One region of the Roseomonas sp. TF40 genome, then DNA from elsewhere that is predicted to be linked to it. Evidence: predicted binding sites of a transcription regulator. Region 1 holds the regulator's gene; the other holds the start of a gene.
What was found. Region 1 encodes HrcA, which represses chaperone genes, less so after heat shock. Its sites were predicted from a motif close to GTTNGCACTCNCNNNNNGNGAGTGCNAAC; they were not measured.
Positions count from the first base shown of each region.

Region 2: the regulator HrcA is predicted to act here: its motif matches at 6,112-6,140, upstream of groES (co-chaperone GroES).

Region 1 is NZ_JBXVVR010000002.1:363,280-371,151, reverse strand. It holds gene AC2D9U_RS07795 (AmpG family muropeptide MFS transporter) at 1-1,123, shown strand, start outside; gene AC2D9U_RS07790 (histidine phosphatase family protein) at 1,044-1,649, opposite strand; gene AC2D9U_RS07785 (lytic transglycosylase domain-containing protein) at 1,660-2,298, opposite strand; gene hrcA (heat-inducible transcriptional repressor HrcA) at 2,595-3,686, shown strand; gene hemP (hemin uptake protein HemP) at 4,196-4,312, shown strand; gene AC2D9U_RS07770 (TonB-dependent hemoglobin/transferrin/lactoferrin family receptor) at 4,420-6,441, shown strand; gene AC2D9U_RS07765 (energy transducer TonB) at 6,441-7,247, shown strand; gene AC2D9U_RS07760 (hemin-degrading factor) at 7,261-7,872, shown strand, end outside.
Region 2 is NZ_JBXVVR010000003.1:1,011-8,882, reverse strand. It holds gene AC2D9U_RS09880 (chromosome segregation SMC family protein) at 1-3,657, shown strand, start outside; gene AC2D9U_RS09875 (ABC transporter ATP-binding protein) at 3,689-5,557, shown strand; gene AC2D9U_RS09870 (usg protein) at 5,591-5,887, opposite strand; gene groES (co-chaperone GroES) at 6,219-6,530, shown strand; gene groL (chaperonin GroEL) at 6,611-7,872, shown strand, end outside.

The DNA of each region.
Region 1 (7,872 bases):
CGGCCTCGCCTACGCCTTCAAATTCCTCTGGTCGCCGCTGCTGGACCATGCGCCGCCGCCCGCGCTGCGGAGCTTGGGGCGCCGGCGCGGCTGGCTCGCCTGCATCCAGATCCCGCTTGCCTGCGCGATCCTGGCGATGGGCTTCACGGATCCCGCCACGGCCGCGCACATCACGGTCGCGGTCGCCGTGCTGGTCGCCTTCCTCTCGGCCAGCCAGGACATCGTCGTCGATGCCTACCGCATCGAGGTGCTGGAGGAACAGCAGCAGGGCTATGGCCTGGCCTGCTACATCTGGGGCTATCGCGGCGCGCTGCTGGCGAGCAATGCGGGCGCCCTCGCCATGGCGGAATTCGCCGGCTGGAGCGCGGCCTTCGCGATGTGCGCGGGGCTGGTGGGCGTGGGCTTCCTCGCCGTGCTGGTCGCCCCTGAACCAGACGCGCCCCCGGCGCAGCGCCTGGGCTGGGGCGCGCGCCTGAAGCTCGCGGTGGTGGATCCCTTCGCCGACTTCATGCGCCGGCGCTACTGGCTCGCGATCCTCGCCTTCGTCGCGCTGTTCAAGCTGGGCGAGGCGCTGGCGGGAATCATGACCGCGCCCTTCTATCGCTCACTCGGCTTCACGCGGCTCGAGGTCGCGGCGGTGGGCAGCGTGTTCGGGCTGTTCGCGACGCTGTTCGGCGTGCTGGTCGGCGGTTTCGTGGTGGCGCGGCTCGGCACGGCGCGGGCGCTGATCGCAACCGGCCTGCTGCAGATGCTCTCGAACCTGATGTATGTGGCGCTCGCCCAGGCGGGACATTCGATGCCGACGCTCTGGGCGCAGGTGGGGGTGGAGAACTTCACCGATGGCCTGGCCGACGCCGCCTTCGTCACCTATCTCAGCGCGCTCACCAGCCGCAGCTTCACGGCGACGCAATATGCGCTGCTCTCCTCCCTCGCCGCGGTGCCGCTGCGCACGCTGGGGGCGAGCTCGGGCTATCTGGCGGAGGCGCTGGGCTGGTCCTGGTTCTTCGTGCTGACCACGGCGGCGGCGCTGCCGGCCATGGCGATCATGCTGTTCCTTCTGTCGCGCCTGCCGCCGCCTCGATCGGCTGCCAGCCCCCCACCGGAGTCCAGCCCGGCAGCGTGAAGACGAAGCGGTTGCCGCCCCCCTCGCCGGGCTGATCGGCGGCGCGGGAGATCGGCGCGCCGGTGAGGTGGCACAGCAGCAGCGCCCCCACCCCGCCATGCGCGATGAGGGCGATGTCGCCCTCGGGCGGCGCCGCGGCGATCACCCGCGCCACCGCCGCCACGATGCGCGCCTGCGCATCCACCGCACGCTCCCAGCCGCGGATGCTGGTCTCGGGATGGGCGAAGAAGGCGTCCGCGGTGCGCTCGAACTCGGCGCGCGGCAGGTAGCCCGTGGCGCTGCGGTCATTCTCGCCGAGGTCAGGATCGATCACCGGCGTCAGGCCCAGATGCGCGCCGAGGATGTCGGCCATGTCGCGCGCCTTGCGCTCGGCGCTGCTGAACACGGCGCCGATCCCCGCCACCCAGGGGGCGCCGAGCATCGCCCGGCTGCGCGCCAACCCGCGCGGGGAGAGCCGCCAGTCGGGCACCGGGATCGCCGGGTCGATCTCGACCTCCGGATGGGTGATGACATGCACGTGCCGCATCGCTTCCTCCCTATCCCCGCCGGCAGACCGTGCGCGGCCGCCCGTTCGGCGCCACCACCAGCCGCGCCGAGAGCCCCGGCGCGCAGAGCCCCGCGAGGCTCCGCGCCGAGCCCAGCGCCACGCCCCCCGCCACGCGCGAGACGGTGACGCGGGAGTGGTAGGCCAGCCCGCGCCCCGGTTCGCTGGAATGGTATTGCGCCACGGCCTCGGCCCAATTGCCGGTGCGCGCGCGCAAGTCGCGCAGGAAGCGCGCGGCATAGGCGACGTTGATGGGTGGGTCGAAGGCGGCCTCCAGGCTCGGGAAGGCCTCGGGGTGGTGGAACAGGTTCACCTGCATGCACCCCACATCGATCGAGCGGATGCCCTGGGCGCGCAGCGCCTCGACCTCCGCGATGGCCGCCGCACGGGTTTCGGGGAAGCGCCCCACCCCGGCGGCGTTCAGCGCATGGGGCCAGGGGGCGGACCCGCCGCCGGGCCGGGCGCGGCCGCTCTCCACCCGCGCGATGGCGAGCAGCAGCCCGGCGGGGATGCCCGAGCCGCGTTCGGCCGCGGCGATGGCGCGGCCGCAGGCGGTCCAGGGGTCGCTCTCCTGCGCCGCGAGCGCGCCAGGGACCAGCAGCAGCAGCAGGGCGAGGCGCAGCGGGGCCATGCCGGCCATGCGCCCTGCTGGCGGGGGGGCCGTCAAGCCCTGAGTCAGCCTCCCCGGATCACCTTCCCTGGGGGCGCGCCAGCCAGCTGGCCAGCAAGGTGGTCCACAGATCCGTCCCGCTCGGCTTCGATGCCATCATCGCCTCCTGCTGCGATCCATCGCAGCCGGAGCAAAGCAGCCAAGCGTAACCGCCGCGTGGCGCGACTGTGGCGAAACCTTGCAGCGGCGCGAAGGTTGACCTTCCTGCCACGCCCCCCCTAGCTTTCCCGCTGGTTTCACCTGGTCCGGGGAGCATGATGGGTCCGATCGCCAGACCACCGCGCCCGATCGGCGCCGCCAATCTCAGCCCCTTCGCCCTGCCGTCGGGGATCGACGACCGCAGCGCCGCCATCCTGCGCGAGTTGGTCGAGCTTTATGTCGAGACCGGCGAGCCGGTGGGCAGCCGCACCCTCTCCCGCCGCCTGCCGCATTCGCTCTCCCCGGCCACGATCCGCAACGTGATGGCGGATCTGGAGGATGCCGGGCTGCTCTTCGCGCCGCACACCTCCGCCGGGCGCCTGCCGACCGAGCGCGGCCTGCGGCTTTTCGTCGATGGCCTGCTGCAATTCGGCGCCCTGGGCGAGGAGGAGCAGGACGCCATCGCCGCGCGCTGCGCCGCCGGCGGGCGGAGCTTGCAGGAGACGCTCGGCGAGGCCGGGCAGATGCTCTCGGGCCTGGCCGGGGCGGCCGGGCTGGTGGTGGCACCCAAGAGCGAGGCGCCGGTGCGCCACATCGAATTCGTCGCCCTCGGCCCCGGGCGCGCGCTGGTGGTGCTGGTGACAGCCGATGGCCAGGTGGAGAACCGCGTCATCGAGGTGCCGCCCGGCCTGCCGCCTTCCTCCCTGACCCAGGCGAGCAACTACCTCAATGCGCGGCTTGCCGGCGTGACGCTGGAGGAGACGCGCCGGACGGTGGCGGCCGAGATCGCCTCCAACCGCACCGCACTCGATGCGCTGACGCAGCAGGTGGTGGCGGCGGGGCTCGGCACCTGGACGGGGGGCGTGGGCGGCGCGCTGATCCTGCGCGGGCAGGCGAAGCTGCTGCAGAACCTCGATCACCTGCAGCGGGTGCAGGAGATCCAGGCGCTGTTCGAGCGGCTCGAGGCGCAGGAGACGATGCTGCGCCTGCTCGACCTCGCGCAGCGGGGTGAGGGCGTGCAGATCTTCATCGGCGCGGAGAGCGGGCTGTTCGACACGGCCGGGCTGTCGATGGTGGTGGCACCCTTCCGCAACGGGCAGGAGAAGATCGTGGGCGCGATCGGGGTGATCGGGCCGACGCGGATCAATTATGGCCGGATCATCCCGGTGGTGGACTACACGGCCCGGGTGATCGGGCGGTTGCTGGGGTGATGAGGAGGGCGTTGCCCTCCTCATACTCCTCCCACCAGGAGGCTCAGCCTCCTGGACCTCGATTCAGTTTAACGCCGTCAGGCGGGGGGCACTTCGGCCCCCCGCCTGACGGCGTTGAAAACGAAATGGGTTCCAAGGGCTTGGAGCCGCCTACACCGAACGCGGCTATGACACGCACAACTTCGCCAGGGTTGGGGGGCAGGGCTCGAACATCTTCGCCCACAGGAAAGGGAACTAGAACCCAACCTGCTCTGGCAACTGAAGAACGCAAGGGCGGAGGCATCGGGGCCACGCCCGCCGTGAGCCTTGGGCGGGTTCGGGCCCCTCGAAAACTTCTTGCTCCCCCTTATTGCGAATGACTCTCAATCGCGATAAGTCTGCCTCCCGATACGCGAGGGCAAACGGTAATGGCCCCGCACCGCGATTTCAGGAGCCGCCCCATGTCACCATCAGGTACCGTCCCGAAGCCTCACCCCCCGCCACAGGTCGCCACCGCCAACGCCAGGGCCATGCCCGTGACCAGCGCTGAGCTGCTTCGCGGTGCGCGGGAGATCACCATCCTCCATGCGGGGGAGGCCTATCGCCTGCGCCTGACCGGCAATGACCGGCTGATCCTCACCAAATAGCCCTTCCACCCCCGCCACCAGCCCAGCCAGCCAGCATCGGGCTGGCCGCCATCGCGGCCACGCCCCCCTCGCGAGCCAGCCAAGCACCGACATGAATCGGAACGCCCATGGATTCGCGCCATCTTCCGCTGGCTTTGCTTGCCAGCCTCGCCGCCGTGCCTGCACAGAACCCGGCCAACGCCCAGCAACCCGCTACTCCCCAGGCCGAAGCCGCCGCCGTCACGCCGCTCGACGCCGTGACCACCACCGCGACGCGCGCCCGTGCCGTGGCCGGCGACACCGCCACCCCCGTCACCGTCGTGAACCGCGAGGAGATCGAGCGCCGCGACGCGCGCTCGGTCGTGGACCTGATCCGCGACATCCCCGGCGTCGAGGGCTCGGGCGTGCCGCGCAGCAGCGCGCTGCAGCCGGTGATCCGCGGCCTGGGTGAGGACCGGATCGTGCTGCGCCTCGATGGCGCAAGGAACAACTTCAACGCCGGCCATCGCGGGCGCACCTTCATCGATCCCGAATTGCTGCGCTCGGTCGAGGTGCTGCGCGGGCCGGGCAGCACGCTCTACGGCTCGGGCGCGCTGGGTGGCGTGGTGGCGCTGCGCACCATCACGGCCGACGACATCCTCCAGCCCGGGGCGCGCTTCGGCGGCGTGATCGGCGGCGGCTGGCAGAGCCAGGGCAGCGGCTGGCGCGGCAACATGGCCCTCGGCGCGCGCGAAGGCGAGTTCGACATCCTCGGCGCCGTCAGCGGCTTCACCAACGGCAACTTCACCGATGGGCGCGGCACCACCATCCCCTATAGCGGCGACGAGGCCGGCTCGCTCTTCGGCAAGATCGGCTGGAGCCCGGGATTCCATCGCTTCGAGCTCTCGGCGATGCGCTTCCAGGACAATCACCAGATCCCCATCGCCGCCAACACCGCCACCACCACCAGCCCCACCGACCGCGAGACGGTGCAGGAGACGCTGACCTTCCGCTGGAACTACGCGAACCCGGCACAGCCCTTGCTGGAACCGCAGGTCGTTGTCTATCGCAACCATGTCTCGATCGAGGAACAGCGCCTGACCGGCACGCGCGCGCGCGACCTGACCGAGCTGACAACCATCGGCATCGACGCGCAGAACACCGCGCGCTTCACCACCGGCCCGCTCGGCCACACGCTCGTCTTCGGCACGGAGCTTTACCAGGATGAGCAGGAGGGCTCCTCCAACGGCCTCGCCCGCGCGCAATTCCCCACCGCGCAGCAGCAGGTGCTGGGTCTCTTCGTGCAGGATGAGATCGCGCTCGGCGCCTTCACGCTGACGCCCGGGCTGCGCTTCGACAGCTTCGACCAGGAAAGCCCCGATGGGCGCAACGACGTGCAGACGGACCGCGTCTCGCCGCGCGTCTCGCTGGCCTGGCAAATGCTGCCCTGGCTGCAGCCCTACATCGCCTACACCGAGGGCTTCCGCGCGCCTTCGCTCACCGAGCTTTATGTCGGTGGGCAGCACTTCCCGGGCAATCGCTTCGTGCCCAACCCGAACCTCCGGCCCGAGGTCGCGCGCAACAAGGAGGTCGGCGTCAACCTCCGCTTCGCCGACGTGCTGCGCGGCGGCGACCGGCTGCGGCTGCGCGTCAGCGCCTTCCGCAACGACATCGACGACTTCATCGAGCAGACGGTGTTCCCCACCACCACTGTCAGCCGCAACATCGGAGCCGCGCGCATCGAGGGCGTGGAGGCCGAGGCGCAATACGATGCCGGCAGCTGGTGGCTCGGCCTGGGCCTGGCGGCACTCGAGGGCGACAACCGCGAGACCAACCAGCCGCTGGCCTCCATCCCCGCGCATCGCGCCAACCTCAATGCCGGCTACCGCTTCCTCGACCAGGGCGTGACGGTCGGCGGGCGGGTGACGGTGGCGGCCGAGCAGGACCGCGCGCCGAACATCCCTGGCGTGGCGCAGAGCACTTCGGGCTACGGGCTGCTCGATCTCTTCGCGAGCTGGACGCCGACCGCCGCGCCGAATCTGCGGATCGGCGTGGGCATCGACAACGTCTTCGACACCACCTATCGCCGCGCGAGCTGGAACAGCGATCCCGCGCCGGCCTTCTACGAGACGGGCCGCAATGTGCGCGGCAGCCTGCGCATCAGCTTCTGATGCGCCGCGCGGCGAACCTCGCGGCGCGGTGGGAGTGGCGCCCCTCGCTGGGGGCGTCGCTGGCGCTGCATGGCGCGCTGGCGGGGGCGGCGGTGCTGCCCTTCCTGGCGGCGCCCCCGCCCCCGCTGCGCGCCAGCGCGCCGGCCGGCGTCGCCGTGGTCTGGGCGAGCCTCGCCCCGGCCGTCTCGGAGGAGCGGGGCGAGGAAGCGGCGGCGGAGCCCGAGCCGCAGCCGCTCGCCGCGCCCGCCCCGGTCCTGGCCGAGCCCGAGCCGGCACCGCTGCCCGATCCGCCGGCATTGCCCGAGGCGGCGCCGGATCCTGCGCCTGCCGAGCCTCTCCCGGCGCCACCGCCCCAGGTCGCGCCCTCACCCCGGCCGCAGCCGCCCCCCGCGCCGCGCCGTGTTGCGGCGACCCGGACCGTTCGCGCCGGCCCGGGCGCCAGCGGGGGCGCCAGCGGGGGCGAGGGTGCGGCAGCCGGCCCATCGGCGGCGGCCCCCACGCCCGCGGCCGAGGTGCCGGCGGGGCCGATCCTGGTCACCGCGCCGCGCTACCGCAGCCCGCCCGCCCCGCCCGCCTACCCGCCCCGCGCCATCGAGCTCGGCCTGACCGGCACGGTGCTGGTCCGCGTCCGTGTCGGGCGGGACGGCAGCACCGAGGAGCTGCGCGTCTGGCGCAGCTCCGGCCATCCGCTGCTCGACGCCGCCGCGCTGGCCGCCGTGCGGCGCTGGGCCTTCGAACCGGCCGCCATCGCCGGCACCCGCGTCGAATCCTGGGTCGAAACCCCCGTCCATTTCCGCCTGAACTGAAGGAGCTTCCCCGATGAACGCCCTGCACGAACGCTACGACACACTCTGCGCCACCCAAGGCCGGCTGCGCGCCCGCGACGCCGCCGAGCGGCTCGGCGTGACCGAGGCGGCGCTGGTCGCCTGCGGCGCCACCGGCCCCGCCACGCCGCTGCGCCCCGACTGGGCCGGCCTGATCGGCGCCCTGCCGCGCGCCGGCCGCGTCATGGCGCTGACCCGCAACGACCACGCCGTGCATGAGCGCCATGGCCGCTATGAACAGGTCTCGGCCGGCCCCGGGCATATTCTCGTCCTCGGCCCGGACATCGACCTGCGGCTCTTCCCCGGCCGTTGGGCGCATGCCTATGCGCTGGGCGGGGAGCGCCCCTCGATCCAGGTCTTCGACCGTGACGGCATCGCCGCCCACAAGGTCTATGCGACCGGCGAGACCGACCGCGACGCCTGGGCGGCGATGCTGCGCGACCTTGCTTTGGACGCCGCGCCCGCCCCGCCCGAAGCCCCGCCATCGCCGACCAGCGAGGCCGAGCGCGATGTGGATGCCACCGCGCTGCGCCAGGCCTGGCTCGGCCTGCGCGACACGCATGATTTCTTCCCCATGCTGCGCCAGCACCGCGCGACGCGCCGCCAG
Region 2 (7,872 bases), on a different contig from region 1:
CTGCGCGCGCGCGACGTGCAGACCATGTTCGCCGACATCGGCTCGGGCGCGCGCTCTTCCGCCATGGTCAGCCAGGGCCGCGTCGCCGCGCTGATCCAGGCCAAGCCCGAGGATCGCCGCGGCGTGCTCGAGGAAGCGGCCGGCATCGCCGGGCTGCGCGCCCGCAAGCATGAGGCCGAGCTGAAGCTCCGCCAGGCCGAGGCGAACCTCGCCCGCGCCGAGGATCTGATCGGCCAGCTCGAATCCGGCCGGCAGAGCCTGCAGCGCCAGGCCCGCCAGGCGGCGCGCTACCGCAACCTCTCGGGCCTGGTGCGTGCGGCCGAGATCGAGTGGCTCGCGCTGCTGCGCGCCCGCGCCCAGGCCGCCCTGGCCCAGGCGCGGGAGGCCTTCGCCCTGGCACGGCGCGCGACCGGTGCGGCCGAGTTCGAGGCCGAGGGCGCGGCACGGCGCGCCTTCGCCGCCGCCCAGGGCCTGCCCGAGCCCCGCGCGCGGGAGGCCGCCGCCCGCACCGGGCTCGAGCGCCGCCGCGTCGAGGCCGAGACGCTGGGCGCCGAGGAGGCTCGGGCGCGCGAGGCCCTGGCCGCCGCCGAGGCGCGCCAGGGCGTGCTGCGCCGGGACCTCGGCCATGCCGAGGCCGCGATGGCGGATGCCGCCGGCGCCCAGGCGCGCCTCGCCCAGGAAGCCGCCGAACTCGCCGCCATGGCCGAGGGCCTGCCGGCCCGCCTGCAGGAGGCCGAGCGCTTCGAGGCCGCGGCGATCGAGGCCATGCGCCAGGCCGCCGAGGCGGCGGACCGCGCCACCGCCGCGGCGGCGGAGGCCGCCGTGCGGGTCGAGGCCCTGGCGAAGGCCGAGGCCGAGGCGGCGGCGCGGGTCGCGCGCCTCGCCACCGTGCAGCAGACCCTGGACAAGGAGCGCGAGGCCACCCTCGCCACGCTGGTGCCGGCCGAACAGCTCGGCGCCGCCAACGCCGCCGTCGGCACTGCCGAGGCCGAGCTGGCGGCCGCCGAACAGGAATTGGCCACCGCCGAATCCGCCCGCGCGGCGGCGCAGGCGGCGCATGAGGCGGCGCGGCGCGCGGCGGCCGAGGCCGAAAGCCTGGAATCGCGCGCCATCGCCGCCCTCCAGGGGGCCGAAGGCACGGCGCGGCGGCTTGCGGAACAGCGGGCGCGGCTGACGGCGGAGCGCGATTCGGCGCAGGCCTCCCTGGTGCCGGAGTCGGAGCAGGCGGCGGCGCAGGCGGAAGCGCAGGAGGCCGCCGCCCTGCTCGCCACCGCCCAGGCCGCGCTGGCCGCGAGCGAGGCGGCGCGCGGCGCGGCCCAGGCGCGGCATGAGGCGGCGCGCAGCCAGGCCAGCGAGGCCGAGGGCCAGCGCACCCGCGCGGCGGCGGAGGTCGCCGCCCTCGCCGATGTGCTGCGCGCGCGCGAAGCCGGCCTCGGCCTCTCGCCGGTGCTTGATGCGGTCTCGGTCCCGCCGGGGCTGGAAGCGGCCCTGGGGGCGGCGATCGGCGAGGCGCTGGAAAGCCCGCTGGATGAGGGCGCCGCGCGGCATTGGCGGCTGCTGCCGCCGCTCGATCCCCTGCCGGGCCTGCCGGCCGGCGCGGTGCCCCTGGCGCGGCTCGTCGAGGCGCCGGCGGCGCTCGCGCGGGCGCTCTCCCAGGTCGGCCTGCTGCCCAAGGGACAGGATGGCGCGGCGCTGATGCCGCTGCTCCGCCCGGGCCAGGCGCTGGTGACGGAGGAAGGCGCGGTCTGGCGCTGGGATGGCCATTGCCTGCGCGCCGGGGCGCCGACGCCGGCGACGGTGCGGCTCGCCCAGCGCAACGCCCTGCGCGCGGCCGAGGCCCGGCTGGATGCCGCCGAGGTCGCCGCCGCCGCCGCCACGGAAGCGCGCCGGGAAGCCGCCGCCGATGAACAGGTCGCGCGCGGCGAGGAAGCCCGCCTGCGCGAGCAGCGCGCCCAGGCCGAGCGCCGCCACGCCGCGGCGACGACGGCGCTGGAACGCATCCTCGCCCGCGCCCAGCAGGCGGAGCAGCGCCTCGCCGCGCTGGCGCCCGAGTTGCAGCGCCTGGAAGCCGAGCATGAGGCCGCGGCTGCGGCCGTCGCCGCGGCGCGCACGGCGCGCGCCAGCGCTCCTGACGCCGCCGCGGCACGGTCGCTGCGCGAGCAGGCCGCCCAGGCCGAGACGATGGCGATGCGGGCGGAAACCGCGGCGCGCGAGGCCCGCCGGGCGGGCGAGGCGCGCCTCGCCGCCGCGCAGGAGCAGGTGCGCCGCCTCGCGGCGCGGGAGGAAGCGGCGCAGGCCCGCCTCGCCGCGCTGCTGCCGGAGGCCGAGCGGCTGGCCGCGGAGCATCGCGAGGCCAGCCACGCCCTGGAACAGGCCCAGGCGGCGCGGGCCACGGCGCCCGACCTCGTCGCCCTCCGCGCCGCCGTCGAGGCCGCGCGCGCGGAGCTCGCCCGGGCGCGGGAGAATGAGGCCGCGGCGCGCGATTCGCGGGCGACGTTGGCCGCCGAGGGCGGGCGGATCGCCGCGCGGGTCGAGGCGATCGGGCCGGAACGGGCGGAATGGGCGCGCCGCCATGCGGAGGCGACGCAGCGCCACAAGGAACTCGCCGATCGCGCCGGCGAGGCCGCCGCCGAGGTGGCGGGCCTCGCCGATGCCCCGGAAGCCGCCGCCGCCCGGCGCGCGACCGCGGGGGCCGCGCTGGCCGAGGCTGAGGCGCTGCACGCCGCGGCCAGCCAGGCCCTGGCCGCCGCCGAGGCCGAGGATCGCGCCGCCACCGAGGCAAGGCGTCTTGCCGATGCCGCCTTCGCCCAGGCGCGCGAGGCGCAGCTGCGGGCCGAGGCCGCCGCCCAGCAGGCCGAGGCCGCCGCCCTTTCGGTGGAGGAACGGGTGGTGGAGCGCCTCGGCCCTGAGCACCCGGCCCTGCCCGAGGACGTGCCTGAACTCAGCGACGCGGCGGAGGAGAAGGCGCGGCGCAAGCTGGAACGCCTGGTGCGCGAGCGCGAGGAGATGGGCGCGGTCAATCTGCGCGCCGAGATCGAATTGTCCGAGCTGGATGCCCGCCGCGCCCAGATCGACAGCGAGCGCGAGGAGGTGGCGACGGCCATCGCCAAGCTGCGGGGGTCCATCGGCCATCTCAACCGCGAGGGGCGGGAGCGGCTGCGCGTGGTCTTCGACAAGGTCGATGCCGAGTTCCGCGCGCTCTTCACGCGGCTCTTCGGCGGCGGGCGGGCGCATCTGGCGCTGGTCGGCAGCGAGGATCCGCTGGAGGCCGGGCTCGAGATCTATGCCGAGCCGCCGGGCAAGAAGCTGGCCTCGCTGAACCTGCTCTCGGGCGGCGAGCAGGCGCTGACGGCGCTCTCCCTGATCTTCGCCGTCTTCCGCTTCAACCCCGCGCCGGTCTGCGTGCTGGACGAGGTGGATGCGCCGCTCGACGACGCGAATGTGGAACGGCTCTGCGACCTGCTGGACGCCATGGCCGCGCCCGACGAGCAGGGCCGCGGCGGCACGCGCTTCCTGATCGTCACGCACCACCCGCTCACCATGGGGCGGATGCACCGGCTCTATGGCGTGACGATGCAGGAGCGCGGCGTGTCGCGGCTGCTGAGTGTCGACTTGCAGCGCGCGGTGGAGCTGGTGGAAGGCCCCGCGCCCGCTTGACCTGCCGCCGGGTTCGGCGCGTCCTGGCCGGATGTTGCTGTTCCGACTCTTCGAACGCGCCATCGACCCCGTGGCCCCGCCGGGCACGCGCGCCGGCCGGGTGCTGGGCGTGCCGGTGCCGGAGGCGCCGCCACCGCGCCGGCTGATCGGCTTCTACTGGCATTTCGTGCGCCAGGCCTGGATGCTCTTCATCGGCCTGTTCCTGGCCGGCGGCGTCGTCGCGCTGCTCGACCTGATGATCCCGATCTTCATCGGCCGCGTCATCGGCCTGCTGGAGGCGCATGGGCCGGGCGCGATCTGGGCGCAGGCGGGCGGCACGCTGGCGGGCATGGCGGCGATCCTGCTGCTGGCGCGCCCGGCTGCCATCCTGGTGCAGAACCTGGTGACGCAGCAGGCGATCATTCCGGGTGTCACGGCGATGATCCGCTGGCAGTCGCATTGGCATGTGGTGCGCCAGGGCTGGAGCTTCTTCCAGGAGGATTTCGCCGGGCGCATCGCCAACCGCGTGATGCAGGCCGGGCCTGCGCTGCGGGAAAGCGTGGTGCAGTCGGTCAGCGCCGTCTGGTACATCCTGGTCTATGGCACCGGCGCGGTGCTGCTGCTGGCCGGCACGGATTGGCGGCTCGCGCTGCCGATCCTGCTGTGGTTCGTGCTCTACGCCACGCTGCTGCGGCTGATCGTGCCGAGGATGCGCGAGCGCTCCCGCAAGGCGAGCGAGGCGCGCAGCACGCTGACCGGCCGCGTCGTGGACAGCTACACCAACATCGTCACGGTGAAGCTCTTCGCCCGCGCGGAGCATGAGGACGCCTTCGTGCGGGAGGCGGTCGAGAAGCTGAACCATGATTTCGGGCGCCAGACGCGCCTGGTCACGCTCAACGGCCTGCTGCTCTCGCTGCTCAACGCGTCGATGCTGGTGGCCACGGCGGGCATCGCGATCTGGCTGTGGTCGCAAGGCGAGATCCCGCTCGGCATGGTCGCGGCGGCGCTGCCCATGGCGTGGCAGATCGCCAACATCTCCGGCTGGGTGGCGTTCAACGTCGCCGGCATCTTCGAGAATATCGGCACGGTGCAGGAGAGCATGGCGAGCCTCGCCATCCCACCCAGCGCGCCCGATCCCCCCGGGGCGGCGGCGCTCGAGGTGCCGCGTGGCGAGATCCGCTTCGAGGGCGTGCGCTTCGGCTATGGCCGGGCGCGCGGCGTGCTCGATGGCTTCGACCTCACCGTGGCGCCGGGCGAGCGGGTGGGGCTGGTGGGCCAGTCGGGGGCGGGCAAGACGACCGCGATCAACCTGCTGTTGCGCTTCTTCACGCCCGAGGCCGGGCGCATCCTGATCGATGGCCAGGATATCGCGACCGTGACGCAGGAGAGCCTGCGCGGAGCGATTGGCGTGGTGACGCAGGACACGGCGCTGCTGCACCGCTCGGTGCTGGACAACATCCGCTACGGCCGGCCCGATGCCAGCCTCGCCGAGGTCGAGGATGCGGCGCGCCGGGCGGAGGCGCATGACTTCATCCAGGCGCTCGCGGATTGGCGCGGGCGCCACGGCTACGAAGCCCATGCCGGCGAGCGCGGCGTGAAGCTCTCGGGCGGCCAGCGCCAGCGCGTGGCGATCGCGCGCGTGCTGCTGAAGGATGCGCCGATTCTCATCCTGGACGAGGCGACGAGCGCCCTCGATTCGGAAGTGGAGGCGGCGATCCAGCAGAGCCTGGACCGGCTGATGGCGGGCAAGACCGTGATCGCCGTGGCGCATCGCCTGTCCACCCTCGCGCGGATGGACCGCCTCGTGGTGCTGGAGCAGGGGCGCATCGTCGAGCAGGGCAGCCATGCCGAGTTGCTGGCGGCCGATGGGACCTATGCGCGGCTGTGGCGCATGCAGTCGGGTGGGTTCGTTGGCGGCTGAGGGGCCGAAGGCAAAGCCTTCGGCCGCACACCCTCAATGCAGCAGGAACTGCCCATTGGCGTAGCGCAGCTCGGCCGGGCGGGTGAGGGCGGTGGAGGCGACGCGCACGGAATGCAGCGGGCCGTCGATCTCGCGCTTCCAGAAATCGAGGAAGCGGGTCAGCTCGGGGAAGCGCGGCGCCAGATCATGCTTCTGCCAGATGAAGCTCTGCAGCAGATGCGGGTGGTCGGGCAGGTGGTAGAGGATCTCGGCTGTGGTGAGATGCCAGTCGGGAAGGTTGTCCGGGGTCTTTTCGAGGCGAGCGATGCGCTGGAGACCGGAGAGATCCATCGTGCTCCTTTCCGGCCCGCGAAGGGGCCTGCGGGTGCCGGCCGCCGCCGATCGACGGCCTGGGCGGTGCAGCATGACATGATGTCCGGGTGGGGATGCAAGGGAAAATCGTTTAGTATCAGCGGCTTGGCACTCGCCTCGCCGATCTGCTGCCAGGGCGTGTTAGCACTCACGCGGATCGAGTGCTTGCGGCGCTTGACGGGCCTGGGGCCATCGCCTAGCTAGCTGGCACTCCTCTGGGGGGAGTGCTAGCGGATGCCTCACGGGTCCGCTGGCGATACATTCTCCGGAAGAGCTTGCCACTCAATTGGAAGCGACAGGAGGACCACAAATGGCGTTCCGCCCTCTGCACGACCGCGTGCTCGTTCGTCGGCTCACGGCCGAAGAGAAGACCGCTGGCGGCATCATCATCCCCGACACTGCCAAGGAAAAGCCGCAGGAAGGCGAAGTCATCGCCGTCGGCTCCGGCACCCTGAACGACAAGGGCGAGCTCCGCGCGCTCGACGTGAAGGCCGGTGACCGCATCCTGTTCGGCAAGTGGTCGGGCACGGAAGTGAAGCTCGGTGGTGAGGAGCTCCTGATCATGAAGGAGTCCGACATCATGGGCATCCTGGACACCCCCGCCGTCGCGAAGGCCGCCTGAGCGCGGCGCGCGGCGCCGATCGCGCCGCGTGCCCCTGGCTAGGCTTCTTCTGCCAACCTGTTCGATGAGGAATTCAGCACATGGCTGCTAAGGACGTGAAGTTCGGCGCCTCGGCGCGCGAGAAGATGATTCGCGGCGTGGACATTCTGGCCGATGCCGTGAAGGTGACGCTTGGCCCGAAGGGCCGCAACGTCGTGATCGACAAGTCCTTCGGCGCGCCGCGCATCACCAAGGACGGTGTGACGGTCGCCAAGGAAATCGAGCTGTCCGACAAGTTCGAGAACATGGGCGCCCAGATGGTGCGCGAAGTGGCCTCGAAGACCAACGACCTGGCCGGCGACGGCACCACCACCGCGACCGTGCTCGCCCAGGCGATCGTGCGCGAGGGTGCGAAGGCCGTGGCCGCGGGCATGAACCCGATGGACCTGAAGCGCGGCATCGACAAGGCCGTGGCGCATGTTGTCGGCGAGCTCGAGAGCAAGACCAAGAAGATCTCCACCTCCGCCGAGGTGGCGCAGGTCGGCTCCATCTCCGCCAATGGCGAGACCGAGATCGGCGAGATGATCGCCGCCGCCATGGAGAAGGTCGGCAATGAGGGCGTGATCACGGTCGAGGAAGCCAAGAGCATCCAGACCGAGCTCGACGTCGTCGAGGGCATGCAGTTCGACCGCGGCTATGTCTCCCCGTATTTCATCACGAATGCGGAGAAGATGATCGCGGAGATGGACAACCCCTACATCCTGATCTTCGAGAAGAAGCTCTCCCAGCTGCAGCCGATGCTGCCGCTGCTCGAAGCGGTGGTGCAGTCCTCCCGCCCGCTCGTCATCGTGGCCGAGGATGTCGAGGGTGAGGCCCTGGCCACCCTCGTCGTCAACAAGCTGCGTGGCGGCCTGAAGATCGCCGCCGTCAAGGCGCCGGGCTTCGGCGATCGCCGCAAGGCGATGCTTGAGGACATCGCGATCCTGACCGGTGGCCAGGTGATCTCCGAGGACCTCGGCATCAAGCTCGAGAACGTGACGCTCGCCATGCTCGGCCGCGCCAAGATGGTGCGCATCGAGAAGGAGAACACCACGATCGTCGACGGCGCCGGCGAGAAGAGCGAGATCCAGGGCCGCTGCGAGCAGATCAAGGCGCAGATCGAGGAGACCACCTCGGACTACGACCGTGAGAAGCTGCAGGAGCGCCTGGCGAAGCTGGCCGGCGGCGTGGCCGTCATCCGCGTCGGTGGCAGCACCGAGGTCGAGGTGAAGGAGCGCAAGGACCGCGTGGACGACGCGCTGCATGCGACGCGCGCGGCCGTGCAGGAAGGCATCGTGCCGGGCGGCGGCGTGGCGCTGCTGCG